Linked DNA regions of Dongshaea marina. The protein of the gene in region 1 interacts with the protein of each later gene in a pairwise test. Links are inferred from orthologs where the notes say so. Each region holds a gene or a part of one and is shown on either strand. Other genes may lie near its edges.

The links.
Region 2: the proteins of hflK (region 1) and ftsH interact in binary tests that used the Escherichia coli proteins (3 or more experiments, as listed by UniProt). The link is inferred for Dongshaea marina from one-to-one orthologs.

What each region holds. Positions count from the first base shown.
Region 1 is NZ_CP028897.1:4,192,537-4,196,976, forward strand. What follows is about bases 43-2,958. They hold hflK (FtsH protease activity modulator HflK), read right to left. Parts: upstream 2,126-2,958; coding sequence 959-2,125; downstream 43-958. Other genes in these bases: hflC (protease modulator HflC), read right to left, coding at 78-959; hflX (ribosome rescue GTPase HflX), read right to left, coding at 2,176-2,958. In the rest of the region: more of hflX, read right to left, coding at 2,959-3,465; RNA chaperone Hfq, read right to left, coding at 3,541-3,843; tRNA (adenosine(37)-N6)-dimethylallyltransferase MiaA, read right to left, coding at 3,923-4,440.
Region 2 is NZ_CP028897.1:1,384,250-1,400,572, forward strand. What follows is about bases 13,222-16,220. They hold ftsH (ATP-dependent zinc metalloprotease FtsH), read left to right. Parts: upstream 13,222-13,745; coding sequence 13,746-15,695; downstream 15,696-16,220. Other genes in these bases: rlmE (23S rRNA (uridine(2552)-2'-O)-methyltransferase RlmE), read left to right, coding at 13,222-13,693; folP (dihydropteroate synthase), read left to right, coding at 15,875-16,220. In the rest of the region: autotransporter assembly complex protein TamA, read left to right, coding at 603-2,330; DB847_RS06850 (hypothetical protein), read left to right, coding at 2,327-3,196; DB847_RS06855 (hypothetical protein), read left to right, coding at 3,193-3,876; DB847_RS06860 (translocation/assembly module TamB domain-containing protein), read left to right, coding at 3,972-6,008; DB847_RS06865 (IS982 family transposase), read right to left, coding at 6,026-6,910; DB847_RS06870 (putative bifunctional diguanylate cyclase/phosphodiesterase), read right to left, coding at 6,998-9,985; DB847_RS06875 (hypothetical protein), read right to left, coding at 10,835-11,818; transcription elongation factor GreA, read left to right, coding at 12,148-12,624; ribosome assembly RNA-binding protein YhbY, read right to left, coding at 12,676-12,972; more of rlmE, read left to right, coding at 13,064-13,221; more of folP, read left to right, coding at 16,221-16,323. UniProt on the Escherichia coli protein: Acts as a processive, ATP-dependent zinc metallopeptidase for both cytoplasmic and membrane proteins. Plays a role in the quality control of integral membrane proteins.

The DNA.
Region 1 (4,440 bases):
AGATGATTCGATCGAACCGGTTAAAAAACCATAAAAAAGGGCCTGTTACCAGGCCCTTTGTTCAATATCAGCTTAGGTTACTTCTTAGATCCTTTTGAATCATTGAAGTACTTGAAGAAGCTATCATCGGGTGACAACACCATCATGTTATCGCCGCTGCTAAAGCTGTGCTGGTAGGCCTGCAGACTTCTTAAGAAACTAAAGAACTCAGGATCCTGCTTATAGGCATTGGCATAGATCTTCGCAGCCTGGGCATCCCCTTCACCCTTGATCTGGCTCGCCTTACGATTGGCATCGGCAATCATGACGGTGACCTTACGATCTATGGTTGCACGGATGATTTCAGCCTGCTCCTGACCTTCAGAGCGGTGCTCCTTGGCTACCGCATTACGCTCGGCACGCATCCGCTGGTAGATGGAGTTACTGACCTCGGTCGGCAGGTTGATCTGCTTGATCCGAACATCAATCACCTTGATCCCAAGCTCGGAAGAGCGAGCGGTACGCTTGAGGGCATCCTCCATCAGCTCACCACGCTGACCCGAAACGATCTCCTTGATGGTACGACTACCAATCTCAGAGCGCAGGCCGTTGTTGATCTTGCGCTTGAGCAGGGATTCTGCACGGGCGCGATCGCCATTGGTTGCCAGGTAATACTTGGCAAAATCACTGATCCGCCACTTCACATAGGAGTCGATGATCAGATCTTTTTTCTCTGAGGTCACGAAGCGGTCCGCGTTGCCGTCCAGGGTCTGAACCCGGGCATCCAGCTTGATCACGCTCTCAACCACAGGGATCTTAAAGTGCAACCCCGGCTCAAAGACCACCGCCTTGCCTGCCGAATCCCGCTCAATCTTGCTAAAGCGAGTCAGGATCCCGCGCTGTCCTTCCCGAACCACAAACATCGAGGAATAGACAAGAACCAGCACGATGACAATGATGATTCCAATAAATTTTTTCATCAGTTACCTCTCCCTGACTGGTAGCGAACACCGGAGCGCACCGTGTTGGAGCGGCTGGTACTACGGATCGGCTGTTGAGATGCCTGTGTATCACTGGCCGACACATCACTCATCGCGTTTTCAGAAAGCGGCTTTTTCACCGAGCTACTCATTTTATCCAAAGGCAGGTAGATCACATTGTTACTGCCCTGCTTCGGCAGATCGACCATTACCTTGTTGGTATTTTGCAGAACCGATTGCATCGCATCCAGATAGAGACGCTCACGAGTAATCTTAGGAGCTTCCTTATACTCAGGCAGCAGCTCATCGAAGCGAGCTACGGCACCCTTGGCCTGGAGCACTGTACTATCTTTGTATGCCTCGGCTTGCTGGAGTACCCGCTGCACCTGACCACGCGCCTTAGGCTCAACACCCTTGGCATAGGCTTCGGCCTCACGGATATAACGCTGCTCATCTTCCTGGGCGGCGATGGCATCATCGAAGGCATCCTTCACCTCTTCGGGTGGACGTGCCGGCAGGAAGTTGACGTCAACAATCTCAAGGCCCATGTGATAAGGCTTGATGATCTGCTCCAGAAGGGTTCTGGTTTCCTGACGAACCACTTCACGCCCTGTGGTCAGGATGTCATCCATCGAGGTATGACCGACCACATAGCGCAGTGCACTATCGGTTGCTTGCTGCAAACTGTTATCCGGGTTGGTCACACTGAACAGGTATTGCTCAGGGTTCTCGACGCGATACTGGACGTCCATCTCGACCCGAACCACGTTCTCATCCTTGGTCAGCATGAAACCGCTGGCCTGGAGTGAACGAACGGAGCGAACATCGACCGGAATAACCCGATCAACAAAAGTCATCTTCCAGTGCAGACCTGGCTGAACCACCTCGGTGACCTTACCAAAACGCAACAGGACACCGCGTTGTGCTTCCTTGATGGTATAGAAACCACTCACCAGCCAGATAGCTACTATGATGACGATGATGCCTCCCCACAGGGGAGCCAGACCGCCGTTACGCCCGCCTTTGCGCTTGGATAGCCCTCCAAACTTGCCAAAGAAATTGCGGATCATCTCATCAATATCCGGGGGCCCCTGCTCATCGCGATCTTTCTTGTCCCAGGGATCCCGATCCTTGTTGTTGTTGTTTCCAGGCTCATTCCAGGCCATCACACACTCCATTCATAGACGTCGAGAAGTTTAGTTCCTACTTTATCAGGCTATTTGGGCACGATAAAGCGTTGTAAATGCTCACCTTCCAGCTTTAAGAGCCGCATCCAGTCTGTTCGCGCCAAACGAATATCCAGCAAGCTGTTTCCCTCATCATCAAATCGCTCGGATTCGATACAGTTATATTGATAGAGGAGCCCGCGTAATCGGGCCGCCGCAGGCGGAATCGACAGGGATTCATTGACCATGGTCTCCGCCAGCCGCTCGCTCAGAGCCTGCAGCAGGAGATCGCACCCCTCTCCCGTTTTGGCCGATAACCAAACCCGGGATGCATGGCCCTGTTCATCGCGCTCGATTCTCGGCAGGAAACCATCCAGGCAATCGATCTTGTTGTAGACCAGCAGCGCGGGGATCTCATCGGCGCCCAGGATATCCAGCACCGCGGTGACCTCATCCATGTTCTCCTGCATGTTGTCATCGGCACAATCGATGACATGCAGCAGCAGATCCGCCTCCCGGGTCTCCAGCAAGGTCGCACGGAACGCCGCTACCAGCTCGTGGGGCAGATGGCGGATGAAACCTACCGTATCTGCCATCACCACTTCCCCAACATCCTTGACCTCGATGCGCCGCAAGGTCGGATCCAGAGTCGCGAACAGCTGATCGGCTGCGTAGACATCGGATTGGGTGAGACGGTTAAACAGAGTCGACTTACCAGCATTGGTATAGCCCACCATAGAAGCGGTCGGAACCTCGTTACGCTGCCGGGAGCGCCGCCCCTGGGCCCTTCGCTTCTCAACCTTCTCCAGACGCTTAAGGATATAACGGATCCGCTCACGAATAAGACGCCGGTCGGTCTCAAGCTGGGTCTCTCCAGGCCCGCGCAGGCCGATTCCCCCCTTCTGTCTCTCAAGGTGAGTCCAGCCGCGAACCAGCCGCGAGGCAATATGCCGGAGCTGGGCCAGCTCCACCTGCAGCTTACCCTCATGGGTGCGGGCCCGCTGAGCAAAGATATCCAGAATCAGGCCGGTTCTATCCAGAACCCGGCACTGCAGGAGCTGCTCTAAGTTGCGCTCCTGAGCCGGAGTCAGGGCATGGTTGACGATCACCAGGTTGGCCCCCTGGGCCCGAACCTCTTGCGCGATCTCCTCGGCTTTACCGGAACCTACAAAATATTTGGGTTGAACACTCTTGCGACTGCTGGTCACTACAGCCAGAGTTTCGACACCCGCAGAGTCAGCCAGCAGCTTAAGCTCATCCAGATCTTCGCTTTCGCTCTCATCGGCAAAATAAACATGGACCAGGATCGCCTGCTCACCAACCTCATAACGGTCAAACAAGCCAATAACTCCTCAGAAAAACACAGAAAAGCCGGGCGGAATCAAGGCTGATCCACCCGGTACAGGCAGGAACGATTAAAGCTCGGAAGAGCCCTCGTCCTGTGATGGATAGTTGCTGTTACTACTGCTATTGCCGTGATTCCCAGCGGAAGATTGCTGCTGTTGATGATGGTGCACGGCACGAGCAGGTACAACGGTAGAGATCGCGTGCTTGTAAACCATCTGACTCACCGTGTTTTTGAGCAGGATCACGAACTGGTCAAAAGATTCAATCTGTCCCTGCAGCTTGATGCCATTAACCAGATAGATCGAAACAGGAATGCGCTCGCGCCTTAGTGCATTCAAAAATGGGTCTTGTAATGATTGCCCCTTAGCCATCTATCGTTTCCTTATAATTTGTAGTTGTAAAAAAAATAAAAAAATAACACTACTGCCTGACTATTATATATTGACAGGATTATTTCTCACCTACAACCGAGCAAATTTGCTCAATATTTGTAAGATCGCCGCTGCGCAGCCAGAAAACATCCTGCCACCCTCTGAGCCAGGTGATCTGGCGCTTGGCCAGTTGGCGGGTCGCGATGATCCCTCGCTCTATCATCTCATCATAGCTAAGCTTACCGGCAAGATAGTCCCACATCTGCCGGTAACCCACACAGCGGATCGAGGGGAGATCCACATGGAGATCGCCGCGCTGATACAAGGCTCGCACCTCCTGCTCAAAGCCCGCCTCAAGCATCAGCTGAAAACGTTTAGCAATCAACTGATGAAGCTCACTACGCTCCTCTGGGGCGATCGCAAACTGAAAGACCTTATAAGGCAAAGGCTCTCCCTTGACCTGGGTGAGCTCTGTCATGCTGCTACCACTGATCCTATATACCTCAAGGGCCCGGGAGAGCCGCTGGGGATCATTGGGGTGAATTCTTGCTGCCGACTCAGGATCCACCTTTGCAAGCAGCTGATGCATCTTCTCCC
Region 2 (16,323 bases), 2.8 Mb from region 1 along the record:
GGGATCAATCTCAGGGTAAAGAGATAGAAGGCTCCATCCTTGCGGATCCCCTGGTTGAAGCTCTGTAGTGAGCTGCCCCAGCGCGTCTCGATGAGATCGCGAAACAGAAAGCGAGCGATGATAAAGGCCAGTGACGCGCCTATGGTACTGGCAAATGAAGCCAGCAGCAGTCCGTAACCTAAGCCAAACAGGGCTCCCGCCAGCAGGGTCAGCACAGCGGCTCCCGGCAGGGAGAAGGCGGTGATCAGTACATAGGTGATGAAAAAGATCACGCTGGCTTGTAGAAAATTAGCCTGAATACTTTCATTGAGCTCCTGCTGATGGTGCTGGATAAATTCCAGGGTAAAGTAGTGATCCAGCCCCAGGGCAAAGAAGCCCAGGATCAGGATGGCGATCACCAGAAGTATCAGCCACTGGCTTTTTTTCATAGGCTCCCTCCTTGGGATTGATACCAAATGGCACCATAATCGGCATATTTCTGATGATATCCGAGTTGAGATGTAATGAATACGTAAAAAAAATAACCTTTTTATATCGATTGTCCCTGGTGGGACAAAATTGCTTACTATGTGTAATAAAGAGTTGAGAATTTGGGAGTGGATGTGAGAAGAGCTGCGTTGCGTTTGCCAGGACGTATCGTTTTACTGATGGGGTTGCTATGGGGAGTGTCAAGCTATGCTCATGCAACCGATCTGGAGCTCCAGGTCAGGGGAGTTAAGGGAGCCCTGGCCGAAAATGTGACAGCATATCTCTCATCTCTGGAGCCTGTCGAGCTGGCTCGATGGGCTGGCTTACAACCTCAGCTTGAGAAAAAATCCCGTCAGGCGATGGAGGCTCTGGGCTATTTTCATGCGAAAATCGACCTCAGTCATACGGATCGGCAGTATTTTGTGACGGTTGCAAAGGGAGCGCCGGTACGGGTTTCTAAAGTACAGATCACCCTTGAGGGAGAGGCGAAACAGGATAGTGCCTTTGAAAAGTATCTTGCCAATTTGCCGGTGAAGGTGGGCGATATCCTCGATCAGGGGAAATACCGGACGATAAAGAACAAGCTGGTTGCGCTTGCCTCAAATCGTGGTTATCCGGATGCACAGTTCAGCAAGGCGCAGCTTATCGTTAATCCGCAATCCAACCAGGCACAGCTGCTCCTGACTTTTGATTCCGGGGTGCGCTATCAGTTTGGTGAAATCCGGCTGGACTCACCCTATGACAAACTCCCCTTCATGCAGCAGCTCATCACCATCCGTAGTGGTGAGCCCTATCTTGCCTCTAAGTTGTCGAACCTTGGAGCTGAGCTCTCCCGTACCCAATATTTCCAGCGTACCGAAGTGGTGCCTTTATGGGGGAAGGCCAAGGGCAGGAGAGTGCCGATCCAGATCCACCTTACTCCGAAATCAGCCAATACTGTCGCCGTGGGGGCGGGGTATTCGACCGATGAAGGGCCCAGAATGAAGCTTGAATGGAAAAAGCCCTGGGTAAACGATTATGGGCACAGCTTCAGTAGTGCCATGTCTGTCTCTGCGCCAAAGCAGAAACTGAGCTTCGATTATCAGATCCCGGATGGTAATCCTCTCAATCGCTTCTATAGCTTGCAATCTGGCTATCAACACCTGGATCAGAATGACACCTTCAGCTCCAAGTTTACCGTCGCGGTCAATCATCAGAACCGTCAGGAGCGGGGATGGAGCCGAAATCTTTTTGTCCGCTTGGATCGGGAGATCTATACCCAGGGTGAGGATACTGGTGATTCACTGCTGGTGATCCCCGGAGTGACCTACAGTCGTACCCGATTGCGGGGAGGGATGGATCCCTACTGGGGGGACCGCATGCGCCTGACGGTGGAGGCTGCGCCTCCCGGATGGGGAGCCAATGTGTGGTTGACCAAGGTCTATGGAGAAACCAAGTGGCTACGCCGGCTGGGAGAGAAAAACTATTTCATTACCCGGCTGGAGCAGGGGGCGATTTTTGTGGACGATCCCTCCGAAGTTCCGGCCTCAATGCGCTTTTTCGCCGGGGGGGATCAGAGCGTTCGTGGATTTAGCTATAACAGTATCTCTCCCACCGACTCGACGGGACAACTCAGCGGTGCCCGTTATCTGACAACGGCCAGCCTGGAGTATCAGTATCAGTTTGCCCCCAAGTGGCGGGTGGCGCTATTTGCGGATACCGGAACCGCAACCAACGACTATGAAGAGCCTTTTAAGGTAGGGGTTGGGCCGGGATTGCGCTGGATGACGCCTGTAGGGCCGATTAGTATCGACCTGGCGTTTGGGGTGAGTGAGACAGAGGTACCGGTGCGGATCCACTTTTCGATGGGGCCAGAGCTATGATTCGGTGGCTATGCAAAGGGGTTGCCGTTTTACTCGGACTCATGGTTATTGGTGTTTTTTTGATGCTGGTGACGGCTACCGGGAGCCAGCTGATTTGGAAAACGGCCCGATGGGCGCTCCCTGAACTTAAGGGGGAGTTGGTTCAGGGGAGTGTAATATCAGGTTGGCAGCTCAGGGATCTGAGCTTTGATTCACCGAAGGTGCAACTCAACCTGGGAAAGGTTCAGCTCGAATGGCAGCTATCCCGGTTATTTGAAGGCAAGCTGACGATTCACAAGCTGGCCCTGCAGGGGCTCAATCTTGAGTTGAAAACGGCCCAAAAGCAGGATAAACCTGTTCAGCAGAGCGAGTCTTCCGGCTCTTTCAGTATGCCTATTGAGGTTGAGTTACAAAGGTTTAGCCTCAAGAATGCGGCTCTTAAGCTGCCGGGTCAGCAGGTTAATTTGGATCATCTGTCAATTCAGGCCAGGCTGGACCGGCAGGGCCTCAGGATCATCTCCCTCATGGGGCAGGATCTGAAAATTCATCTGGCTGCTGCCACAGGGGGAGATAGTGTTGAAACTTACCCAAGGCCAGAGGGTGGTTTGAGCCGGCTACAGCTGCCCTGGTTGCAGGCGCCGCTTCCCATTGAGCTTGAACGATTGCAGCTGGATCGGGTGTCTTTGTGGCAGGGGGCGCAGCAGCAGTTTTGGCAACAGGTAGGGCTGGTGGCCAGCTGGCGGGGAAGTGAGATCTCGGTTCCTCAGTTATGGGTGTGGCACGGGGCCCAAAAATTACGCCTCGAAGGGCGGGCTTTGCTGTTGCCTCCCTATATGGTTAATCTGAAGCTCACGGCCCGGAATATGCTGCCTGACCTTCAGGGGTGACGGGGAGAGTTCGTCTGGCGGGAACACTTTCCGATCTCAGGCTGGATCTTGGGTTATCCGGAGCTTTGAAGGCGGCTTTGCGGGGACATGCTGACCTGGAGAGTGCCGACAAATCCTTTGATATGAAGGCGACATGGCAGCCCTTCTCCTGGCCCCTTTCAGGACAGGAGCAGTTATCGATGCAAGGGGGGGAACTCAGTGCGGGGGGCAGCCTTGAGCGGTTCCAGCTTCAGGGCCACAGTGAGTTGTCGACCCCGGTGGTGCAGGGGCTAAAATTTGCACTTAAGGCGGATGGCTCCCCCCGCAAACTGACTTTGTCATCTCTTAAGCTCACTCTTGGGAAGGGGGAGCTTGTGACCCGGGGAGATCTACAGCTAGCTCCCCACTTAAGCTGGAGTGGAGAAACCGAACTCAAACAACTGGATCCGGCTCATTTTGACCCTCAGCTTCCCGGCGCCATCTCGGGGACAGTTAAGAGTCGGTTTGACCTTATCCAGGGCCACTGGCAGCTGGCCATTGCGGATTTAGCGCTCAACGGGGAGCTTCGTGGCTACCCGCTGCGCAGCAGTGGAGGAGCGAGCCTCAATGAGCGTTTTCAGTGGCAGGCAGATGCTCTGAACCTTGAGACGGGTGATAACCGGGTGCGCCTCGATGGCTCGCCCTTTAAGGGCAGGGGCTGAACATCCAGATCTATGCTCCGAATCTGGATGAGCTCTATCCCTCTGCAGGGGGAGGACTGCTTGGCGAGCTTAAACTTCGTCAGGGGCAAGAGAGCTTGCTGGAGTACCGGCTCAGGGGCAGTAAGCTAAAATTTCAGAGCTGGCAGCTATCATCCCTGAAAATAGCTGGTTCTCAGAAGTTATCGGGAGATTACCAGGGGCACTCAAGTGTTGAGTTGGAGCAGCTCAGGCAGGCAGATACCCTGCTTGAAACTCTTCAGCTCAGGGGCGATGGAAATCTCAGACATCAGCAGCTAAGCCTGGATATTCAGGGTAAACCCATAAGTGGTCACCTGAGCCTGAAGGGGGATTACAGTAAACCACTTTGGCACGGAGAGCTTGCCAAAGGTTGGCTGAATACTCAGGTCGGTCGCTGGCAATTGGAAAAACCTCTGACCATCACGTTGGATCTTCTATCCAGGCAGTTAAAACTGTCTGCTCAGTGCTGGAGATCCAATCCATCCTCCTTGTGTTTGGAGCCTGTGGTTGCCTCTCCTAAACAGGGGCAGCTCCAATTTAAACTCAGTAACTTTTCACTTAAGCGCCTTGGATTTGCTCTTCCGGAAAAGGTGAGTATTGAGAGTGTGTTAGGAGCCTCGGGGCGTTTTCAATGGCAACAAGGCCTGTCACCCTCAGGAGGGCTCAAGCTGGCGCTCTCCTCAGGAAAATTGCAGGCTCAGAACTTTGAAGCTGCGTTTAAGGGACTGAACCTGGATGTAGCTCTTGCTCAGGATCGTTTGAACTCAAGGCTCGATTTTGAGTCGGACCAGCTGGGTAAGGCTAGAGTGGATCTGCTGATAAGTCAGCTCCAGAGTGAACGCAATCTTCAGGGCGAGTTCAAACTCTCCGGGGTGGAGCTGGAAGCTCTCAAACCATTTATCCCTGGACTCAGTGAGCTTTCAGGAGCAGTCGATGCTCAAACTCGTATCGGCGGGACACTTAAGCAGCCCCTGGTTTACGGGGCGATTCACCTCAAGCAGGGAGAACTGATCCAGGCGCAACATATGGTGAGCTTAAGTGACTGGCAGGCCACCCTTAAACTTGACGGGAGCAGTGCTTCCCTTGAGAGCCGAATGAAAGCGGGTCAGGGTTCACTTGCACTCAGTGGTGATGCAAGTTTTGAGGAGCAGCAGCTTTCGGGAGAGCTTCGAATCAAGGGAGACAATGCGCAGGTACAGTACCCGGGAATGGCATCGGCGAAAATCTCTCCAGATCTAAGGCTCGAACTGGGTAAAGAGATCAAGCTCACCGGGCAGCTGACGATCCCATGGGCCCGGATTGCGATCAAGACGTTACCTAAGAGTGCGGTGCCTGTTTCTAACGATTTGATGATCGTAAAAAATGGCAGACTGGTTAAAGAAGATCAGCCAGAAGTGCCGCTATCGATGCGGTTGAAAATAGTGCTGGGAGATGATGTTCGTCTTGAGGCGATGGGGCTTAAGAGTAATCTCGGGGGAGCGCTGACCCTGAGACAGCAGCCGAACAAGCCGATGACAGGTAGTGGTGAAATTGAGATCATTGATGGAACCTATAAAGCCTACGGCCAGGATCTGCAGATCGATGATGGTAAGCTATTTTTTGCGGGGCCCCTGGATGATCCCAATGTGCAGATCAAGGCCCAGCGTCCTGCAAGCTCGATTGAGGGGGATGTTCAGGTATGGATCGAGCTTTCGGGATCTGCCAATGATCTTCAGGCAAAACTGATGTCTGATCCTGATATGAGCGATGCTGAAAAGCTCTCTTATCTTTTGAGGGGCCGGGGTTTTGATCAGGAAGACAGCGGGCAGCAAAATGCGATGCTGGGTGCCCTTTTGGTAAACCAGGGGATCGATCGGGCCGGGGGCCTGGTTGAGGGGATCGTCGGTAAATTCGGGGTCTCGGATGTAGGGGTGGATACCATGGGGACCGGGGACAACACCCAGGTTGCGATCAGTGGCTATCTCTCTCCGAAACTTCGTTTGAGCTATGGTATGGGTGTTTTCTCGACCTTCAGTGAGCTGCAGCTTCGCTATGAGCTTTTGCCTAAGCTGTATCTGCAGGCGGCCAGTGGTGTGGCCCAGGCCCTTGATCTCCTGTATCAGTTTGACTTTTAGGCTGAGCCTAATCAACCTCAGATCTGCATAAGCGCTTCCTTTTCAAGCCGAGACATTCGGATGCTCGGCTTCTTTTCCTGGAAGATATATGCAATGAGGCCAGCAAGGAGATTCACCATAAAGCTGATGCAGCTACGATGCCGTGAGTGTTCTATCTGAGAGATGTTCTTCAGCTGATCAAAGACGGTTTCAATGATGAAGCGTTTGCGGAGCATCAGCTTATCCCATAGCCGCATCAACTTTGGTTTCATATTCTTCCTGATGCTGGTAATTAATGTGACCCCTTGGTCTGCCAGCTCTTCTGCAAGTGGTCCTGAAATATAGCCTTTATCTCCATAGAGTGAACCCCAGAGCTGCTCGCACATTTCAGGAAGAGGAGTTCTGTCATCAACATTGGCTGGGGTTAATTTGACCGAGATAACACCACCTTGATCATTGATGATAAGGTGCAATTTAAATCCATAAAACCACCCCATGGTTCCTTTGCCACGCTTGGCAGCACCTTGAAATACTTGATGTCGAGGGATGCGAAGGTTATGGCAAACCTGAAGTTTTGTTGAGTCGACGAATGCAATCCCAGTAGGTTTTGCTTGTCTGTGGGTGAGATAGGAGCACAAAGGGACAAGGGTCGTTTGCATCAATTTCAACATCCGGGTGTAACTCACCAGGCCGGGGAACTCGCTTTTCCAGTACTTACATACGAACTGAAGATAATAGGATTTAAAGTCTCGGAATCCCAAGCGATGGAATGCGATGACGATGGTCATCACTTCACTGACAGCCAGGCGAGAGGGTCTGTTCCGCTGCTTCACACCTAAGGAGATCTGCTGTTTTTGCCAAGCGGGTAGAAAGACCTGACAGAAATCATCGACATCAACGAAAATAGCTTCTAAATTGATCATGCCCAAGCTCCTTGGCGATTGATGGTTCTGGACAAACGATCAGATCGCAGCTTGGGCTTTTAGTTCCCCTCTTATGCGCAGCTCAGGTTAATCAGGCTGGTAACTCTGGAGAAACTCCTCCAGCTCTCTGGAGGGAAGGGGGTAGCTTCCCAGATACCCCTGGAAATTATGGCAGCCTAGTTTCTTCAGGGTGGCTAGCTGCTCCGGGGTTTCGACGCCTTCTGCGGTGATCTCAAAACCAAATGCCTCCCCAAGTGAGAGGATGGCACTCACCATCACCTCATCCTGGGGATTTTCTAACAGGGTTTTAATAAAGGCCTGATCCAGTTTGACCTCATCGGCCGGGAGCTCTTTGAGATAGACAAGTGAGGAGTGACCCGTGCCAAAATCATCGATAGATAGCATGAAACCCAGCTCCTTAAGCTGAGAAAGCTTATGCTGTGCCTCCAGGTGATCTTCGAGGATCACATTTTCGGTGATCTCCAGCTTGACTGTTTTCGGATCGATTTCGGCATCGGCAAAAACATCCTGAAGCTCTTTGATAAAGCCCGGCATATGAAAGTGACGAGTGCTGATATTGATCGCCATGCTGGGGATGTGAAGGCCAAGGTGTTGCCAATAGGCGAGCTGTGCTGCAGATTTTTTGAGGACCCACTGGCTGATGTCACAGATCTGATTGGTCTCTTCGGCGATGGGGATGAAGTATCCGGGAGAGATGGCCTCATTGTCTTTCGAAAACCAACGCAGTAATACTTCAATCCCGACCAGTTGCCGCTCACCCACGGTGAATTGAGGCTGGAAATAGAGTTCCAGCTCCTCCTGGAGCAGGGCCTGGCGCAGCTGACTACGAAGCGTCATCCGCTGGTGGGTATCCTGGCTAATGTTGGGCTCAAAATAGCTGAACTTCCCCCGGTGGACGCCCTGTTTGGCGTGGTGAAGAGCGGCGTCGGCGAACTGCATTAACTCCTGAGGGTTTTGGGTTTGCTCGGGATACAGAGCAATTCCTATGGTGGCGCTGACATGGATCTGTGATTCAAACAGCTGAAAGGGTTTTTCGAGCAAAGAGAGTAACTCGGTTGCATGATGTTTGGTTTTTAGTCGGGTTGCAAGCTTCTGCTGGCTTGGCTCTTCGATAACCAGAGCGAAGAGATCGCTTGAGATTCGGGCCGAGAGTATCTGCTCATTGCTGTGCTCGCGGATCCGACTTGCCAGCTGTTGCAGCAATTGATCACCTGCACTATGCCCCAGAGAGTTGTTGATGCTCTGAAAGTGGTCGATATCCAGTAGCAGTAATCCTCCATGGGCGGAGCTCTTCTCCAGCTTTTGATGCAGTGTTGCCAATAGGGCATTGCGGTTATAAAAACCTGTGAGCGGATCAAGTGTACTCAGTTGCTCTATCTGTTTTTGGTGTTTGGTTTGTTCGCTGATATCTGCCATGTTGCAGATATAGGACTGGAGTTGCAGCTCATTATCATAGATGGGGGTCACAGTCATGAACTGAGGATAAAGATAGCCATCCTGGTAGGTACATTGAACTTCTCCCTGCCAGTAGCCATGAATTTCAATCGACTCTTTAACGCTTTCGTAGAAGATATCGCCATAGAAGCCGGGACGGATCTCCCGAAAATGTTTATCCAGCAAGGCCCTGGGAGGATAACCGCTGATCCGGCTCCAGGCTTTGTTGGAGAGCTGAATGATAAACTCTTTATCCAGGATGATCATCGCATTGAGGCTCTCGAAGGCCGCAGCTCCAATCTGCAGGGCCCTGTGTTGCTGGAAGTAGTAGAGTTCACTACTGGCGTGCTCCGAGGCCAGCTCCAGAAGATTGCGCAGCGCAATAGGATCGGCAATGGGCTCATCAAACAGCAGTGAGATAAGACCTATAACCTGGTTGTGCGGGGTATACAGAGAGATCCCGGCATAGGCAGTAAAGGCTTTGCTCCCCTCCAATAGTTGTCCGGGAAACTCCAGCTCACCACCATCTTCGATGAGTAGCCAATGCTGTTGCTGCTGCAGTGTGAGCAGATGATCAGTTCCTGTGATGCAAAATGCCGGCTGCAGCTCCTGGTGGCCTGCATGGGCCAGGGACTGAAGCTGTGGGGGCTCTGAGAGCTCCAGGTACTCACTGACGACGACCCGGCAGGCCCCGGTCAGGCCATTGAGTAAGATCGCCAGGTTTTCAAAATAGAGTTGACCCCGTTTATCTGCCAGCAGGGTCAGCAGCTCTGGTGTCGACTCCCTGGACGGAGGTGTATCCAGGGAGTCGAGAGTCATCAAGCGGTGGGTGATGGGAGCTAGACGATTTGAGATCTCCTTTGCCAGGGTGCGTTCACTCGAATCAAAATTTTTTTTATGCAGGTAATCCAGTGTAAGAAAAAGTTGTGGGAGCTGGGTGTCAGAATCACCGATTTCAATATCCATTCGGCTGGCAAGGGGTGGATTATCCAGATAGTCAAACCCCTTGAGCAGGGGTTGGCTTGCGGGTTCACTAAAGGTCATCAGACTCCTTTGATGAAGTCCTTTGAGGTAACGGGGCTTACTCTCCATGGAGCCCAGAGAAGGCAGTTGCCCCAGCTGATAGATGGGGTGAAATAGTTCATGCTGCTCTTGATGTTGCCAGAGCACCAGGCGATCGGGTCCCAGAAAGTAGTTCAGATATTGGATCAGGTATTGGGCCATGATGAGTTGTTGGGCGGCCGGGGCCTGGGCTGGGATCTCGGGAAGCAGACAGGCCAGGCCATTTTGCTGCTGTTGTGCTTTTTCGAGGCTTTGAGATTGAATCTGGACCAACCAGCGGTGATTGGACAGAGGATGCCACATCAGGCTAAACAGCAGATCGCTTCGCTCCATCAGCCAACATCCGGGCCGCATGGTCCGGTTTAATTGCTGCCAGTGACTCACCTCATCTGGGGTTAAGCTGTTTAACCAGCTTGCCAGATCCGATTGAAAGCCCAAATCTTCAGTCACACATAAGGGGCTGGATCCGAGATCGTTCATCTGTTGCAGTTCGGTATCGATGAGCCAGAAACTTTGGGAGTCTTGTGAGGCAGAAGAGATTGCAGGCAGTGTATCCATACGAGAGCCATTTTTGATTTTCTTCACATACAGCATAGCCCTTGTATTTATAAATCGGCGGCAAAAATCTGACTTGTGGAATTTGACCTGCAGTCAGCTTTTTGTGCCTGTGGCACAATTGTCCGGCCGCGGATGCTGCACATGGATGTGCGAATGTAGCGATAGCCATGGATGGTGTTAGCTACCTTCGGGTTAGGCCGTTCTCAGGCATCCTGCCTTCCTCGGCATTGATACATCCTGTATGGCAGAGATGCTCACCCAGTCCCCCTAACAACCCCGAGGGAGCCCCTCGATTCGCGTTGATCCTCAGAGCCACTGGTTTTATGAGATACGCAGAAACGAGCCATTCATGGCTCGACCCTGCTTTCAGGATATTCATATCCTTCAATCTCAAACACCAACGTGACCCTTCGGTGCGAATCAAAGGGGAGTTTAAACCCCGTGAGCAAGCTCCGAGGCGAACTATAAACCCACTATTGTTGTTTTCGAGACAGGGTGGAATTGCTCCCGGAGCAATGAAACGCGAGGAATGGATACCGAGCTGGTAGGATTATCAGGGATGATAATCGCCGAGCCACGCAGGTCGATGTCGGGAACATCGTTCCGAAGTGAGTTTTTGATTACTTTTGGCGATACAAAGTAATGTGCTGCCGGCACCCCGGCATATGCAGCGTAGCTGCAAAAAGGCTATCCGTAGGATAAAAATGCAGTTTGACCTGCGGTCAGCAGTTTTGTGCCTGTGGCACAACTGTCCGGCCGCGGATGCTACACAAGGATGTGCGAATGTAGCGGTAGCCATGGATGGCGCTAGCGATCTACGGGTAAGGGGGAGATAGCTCCCCTTACCCGTCAGCCTTGCTGACGCAGTGGCCCCAGTCGGGTGAAGAAGTGCTGGCAGCGTTTGCGGTTGTTAAAATGGGTCTTTTTGATCGCATGAAAACGTAACCTTGGATCATCGGCCCGGGTCTGCTGCTGATGTTGCTCCAGGATGTGGATCATCGGGGCGGCGGCCAGTGGGGTACTGAGAATGGTGGTCAGGGTAAATTCACAGGTCTCTGGCCCAAAGAACAGCTCCAGCTGATCGACACTGCGATAAAAGGCGGTCAGTTGCTCCGGGTGGGCGTAGCCCCGACGCAGTGATTTTAGAAGCTCTGAGAGGGTTTGATGCAGCTGGCGGATCCCTTGTCGGTATCCATGGTGGCTACGCAGGGCCAGTAGGTCATCAAAGTCGATCTGTGCCAGATCACGGGGTAGCTTAAGATGGATATCCATATGAAAGCTATCGAAACCGGTGCGGTTGTGATAGCTGGACTCCGAGAGGTGGAGCAGCCGGTCCAGGTAATCATGATCAGTAATTAGGCAGTGGCCCGACTCAAGAGACCATTCATGGGCAAGACGCATCGACAATAAGTTGGCCAGGCGTTTGGGAAGCAGGATCCCCTCGGGATGAATGGAAGCAAACCCTTTCTCAATGCAGAACTGTTGCAGAGGTTCCAGCCCGGGTTGCGAGGGCCACAGATAGTCATGATTGTCAGCTTGTTGCCAGCGAGCGATGAGTTCAGGGTTGCCAAATACCTTGTGACGACGAAACTGAGGGCTCAGCAGAGAGCTGAGCTGCTGGATCAATGGCTGACTGTATCTATTGAACTGCTCGGGTTCGGGAAGCTCTCCCAGGAGATCGGTATTTTGGGTGAGAGACTCGACTCTCTGACTGAGGGACAGGGGCTCAGTGGTACGTGAGGTAAAACTCAGTTTGTCCAGGTAGAGGAGGGCAAACTTGAGCCAGAGATCGTCGCGAACTTCGAGACCCGGATAATAGATAAAATGATTCATAAGTCGAGCTAGTGTCTTAGAGCGGCTTTTTGAGCTAAAGGTGGGAATATACTGGCTATTTGGTGTGGGAGCAACTGAGCATATTTTGGGTGACGGCTCTCTTATGTTCAACTGGTCCTGGATGGTTACTCGTAACGCTGAGGTATTGCTGATTCAGGAGTATCTCAGCAGGCCCTTTGAGGTAGAAATATGAACTGGCTGATGGATTAAAGGTGATCAATTTGTCATTTCATATTAAAATTACCCTATCAAGTGACAACCCCCTTTTGAGTGATACAAAGGGGGTTGCGCTTTTATTGTCAGCATTAAAAGTATGTGGATGTGTTGAAATGAACAGAATTCCGATGACAGTTCGTGGTGCAGAGAAGCTACGAGAGGAGCTGGAACACCTGAAATCGGTCAGGCGTCCAGAGATTATCCAGGCGATTGCTGAAGCTCGTGAGCACGGTGATCTGAAGGAGAATGCCGAATATCACGCCGCCCGTGAACAGCAGGGCTTCTGTGAGGGGCGGATCCAGGAGATCGAGGCGAAGCTCTCTTGTGCTCAGGTGATTGATGTCACCAAGCTTCCCAATCATGGCCGCGTCGTCTTTGGGACGACAGTGAAGGTGTATAAGACCGACACAGATCAGGAGCTGACCTATCAGATCGTCGGAGATGATGAATCCGATATCAAGCAGAACCGGATCTCGGTGAACTCGCCAATTGCGCGTGCCTTGGTTGGCAAAGAGGTCGATGATGTGGCTGTGGTGATGACACCTGCAGGTGAAGTCGAATACGAAGTGGTTGAGGTAGATTACATCTAACTGCAGCAGAAGATGCAATAAGGCCGGATTGAGATCCGGCCTTATTTGGTTTTAAGCCTTGGGAAGCTTGATCTTTTGCTCGTCGCTGGGACGATACATCACCAGAGTGTGGCCGATGACCTGCACCTTGGATGCGTTAGTTTCACGCAGGATCGCTTCGATGACCAGCTTTTTGGTTTCACGATCTTCGGTAGCAACCTTCACCTTGATCAGCTCATGGTGAGTGAGTGCTAACTCGATCTCGGCAATAACGCCTTCGGTCAGTCCGTGTTGACCCAGTAACACTACCGGCTTGAGGTGATGCGCAAGCCCCTTGAGGTGCTGTTTCTGTTTTGTAGTCAGAGAAATCATCAACTTTCTTGAAATTGTGGGTTGAAAAGAGAACATTCTACCCCCATCTGCCCTTTATTACACTAATCCTTGGGATTTATTAACCTCAATGGGAAAGAAAAAACAGTCAGCCAGCTCTAAGCGTTGGTTGAAAGAACATTTCGATGACCCCTTTGTGCGCCAGGCACAAAAGCAGGGGCTTCGCTCACGGGCTGCATTTAAGCTCGATGAGATCCAGCAAAAAGACACCCTGATAAAGCCCGGGATGACGGTGGTCGACCTTGGAGCCGCTCCGGGAGGCTGGTCCTTTTATGCCGCAGAACAGATCGGTGGCCAGGGGAAAGTGATCGCTTGCGATATCCTTCCTATGGATCCCATCGTGGGGGTGGATTTTCTTCAGGGAGATTTTCGTGAAGAATCTGTTCTCAATGCCCTGCTTGAGCGGGTTGGTGGTGATAAGGTCGATGTGATCCTTTCGGATATGGCCCCGAATATGAGTGGTAATCCCGGAGTCGATCAGCCAAAATCCATGTATCTCGTTGAATTAGCTCTTGAAATGTGCCGGGATGTTCTGGCGACCAAGGGCAGTTTTATCGTCAAAGTGTTTCAGGGGGATGGCTTTGATGCCTACCTCAAACAGGTTCGCGAACTCTTCAGTTCGGTGCGGATCCGCAAACCTGAATCCTCGCGGGCTCGTTCTCGTGAAGTCTACATTGTGGCTAGCGGTTTTAAACTGTAGTACCCTAATCCACGTTTAACTCAATTAATTGTATCCAGCGAGGTCTACGAATTTGAACGACATGGCGAAAAACCTAATTTTGTGGTTGGTAATCGCCGTTGTATTGATGTCGATCTTTCAGAGTTTTAGCCCAGGGAAGACATCGGGACAACAGCTAGATTACTCGACTTTCATTCATGATGTGAACAAGAACCAGATCCAGGAAGTTCATATCAATGGCCAGTCGATAAACGGTTTGAAGAAAAGCGGTGATCGCTTTACCACGACAGTGCCAATGCACGATCCACAGTTGCTGGATGATCTGTTGAACAATAATGTTCGTGTCGTTGGTGTGCCGCCAGCTGAGCCAAGCCTGCTGACATCGATCTTCATCTCCTGGTTCCCAATGCTGCTGCTGATCGGTGTGTGGATCTTCTTCATGCGCCAGATGCAGGGTGGTGGGGGCAAGGGTGCCATGTCCTTCGGTAAGAGTAAGGCACGCCTGATGGGAGAAGATCAGGTCAACACTACTTTCGCGGATGTCGCCGGTTGTGACGAAGCCAAGGAAGAGGTGGGTGAGCTGGTGGATTACCTTCGTGATCCAAGCCGCTTCCAGAAGCTGGGCGGCCGTATTCCAACCGGTATCCTGATGGTAGGACCTCCCGGAACCGGTAAGACCTTGCTGGCTAAGGCGATTGCCGGTGAAGCCAAGGTACCCTTCTTCACCATCTCTGGTTCTGACTTCGTTGAGATGTTTGTCGGTGTGGGTGCCTCGCGGGTACGGGACATGTTTGAGCAGGCTAAGAAGTCCGCTCCCTGTATTGTATTCATCGATGAAATTGATGCGGTTGGTCGTCAGCGTGGCGCCGGTTTGGGAGGTGGTCACGACGAGCGTGAGCAGACTCTGAACCAGATGCTGGTTGAGATGGATGGTTTCGAAGGAAACGAAGGGATCATCGTTATTGCCGCAACCAACCGTCCCGATGTTCTGGATCCGGCACTACTGCGTCCCGGTCGCTTTGACCGCCAGGTGGTGGTGGGTCTTCCGGATGTACGAGGCCGTGAGCATATCCTCAAGGTCCACATGCGCAAGGTGCCCCTGGGTGACAATGTTGAGCCTGCAGTGATCGCGCGCGGAACTCCTGGCTTCTCAGGCGCGGATCTGGCGAACCTGGTGAATGAAGCAGCTCTGTTTGCCGCCCGTGGTAACAAGCGTGTTGTTGCCATGGAGGAGTTCGAGAAGGCCAAAGATAAGATCATGATGGGCGCCGAGCGTAAGTCCATGGTGATGACCGAGGATCAGAAAGAGGCGACCGCCTACCACGAGGCGGGACATGCTATCGTCGGTCGTCTGATGCCGGATCATGATCCTGTGTACAAGGTGAGTATCATTCCACGGGGACGTGCCCTGGGTGTGACCATGTATCTTCCTGAGCAGGATAGGGTTAGTCACTCCAAGCAGTATCTTGAGTCGATGATCTCCAGCTTGTATGGCGGGCGAATTGCCGAAGAGCTGATCTATGGTGCCGAAAAGGTATCAACCGGTGCTTCAAATGACATCGAGCGGGCAACCGATATTGCTCGCAAGATGGTGACCCAGTGGGGCTTTTCCGAAAAGCTTGGTCCGCTTCTCTATGCAGATGAAGAGGGTGAGGTCTTCTTAGGACGCAGTGCTGCCAAGAGTAAGCATATGTCCGATGAGACGGCTCACCTTATCGATGCCGAGATCAAGGAGCTGGCGGATCGTAACTACCAGCGGGCACTGAAGATCCTTGAGGATAACCGCGACATCCTGCAAACCATGAAGGATGCGCTGATGAAGTATGAAACCATTGATGCCAAGCAGCTTGATGATCTGATGGCGCGTCGCGAGGTACGCCAGCCCGAGGAGTGGGGACGCGATGACAGCAATGGACCATCCTCCGAGACCAAACCGGATGCGGATGATGAGCCTAAGCAGGAGTCTGAGTCTCAGCCACCGAAGGACAATCTGGATGAACCATCGGATGTTCCTGTGAAGTAACCACAGGCCGTCGAATGCGATAACCCCGGGGTCACTCCCGGGGTTTTTTATTCGTAACCTGGGCTAAACTCGTTGTGGCTGGTGACTTGAACAGCCAGCAGTGACTCGTTTAAAGGAGCGATAAAGTGGCGGTGTTTAATTTCTCTGACAAATCTCTGGATCTGACAACCCCCCGGGTGATGGGGATCCTTAATGTAACCCCGGATTCATTCTCTGACGGGGGCCAGTTTTCCAGCTATGCCAAGGCGCTGGAGCGTGCCCGGCAGATGGTCGCTGATGGCGCCAGCATTATTGATATTGGCGGAGAGTCGACCCGGCCTGGTGCGGCTGAGGTGACACAAGCTGAGGAGCTGGAGCGGGTGATCCCTTTGGTAGAGGCGATAACCCGGGAGCTGGATGTGTTGGTGTCGGTGGATACCAGCAAGCCACAGGTGATCTGTGAAGCTGCAGCGGCAGGCGCCCACCTGATTAATGATGTGCGAGCGCTGCAGGAGCCCGGGGCATTGGAGGCTGCGGCACAATCGGGGTTGCCGGTCTGCCTGATGCATATGCAGGGTCAGCCGAGAACCATGCAGCAGCAGCCCAGTTACCGGGATCTGCTTGTTGAAATAGAAGAGTTTTTTGAACA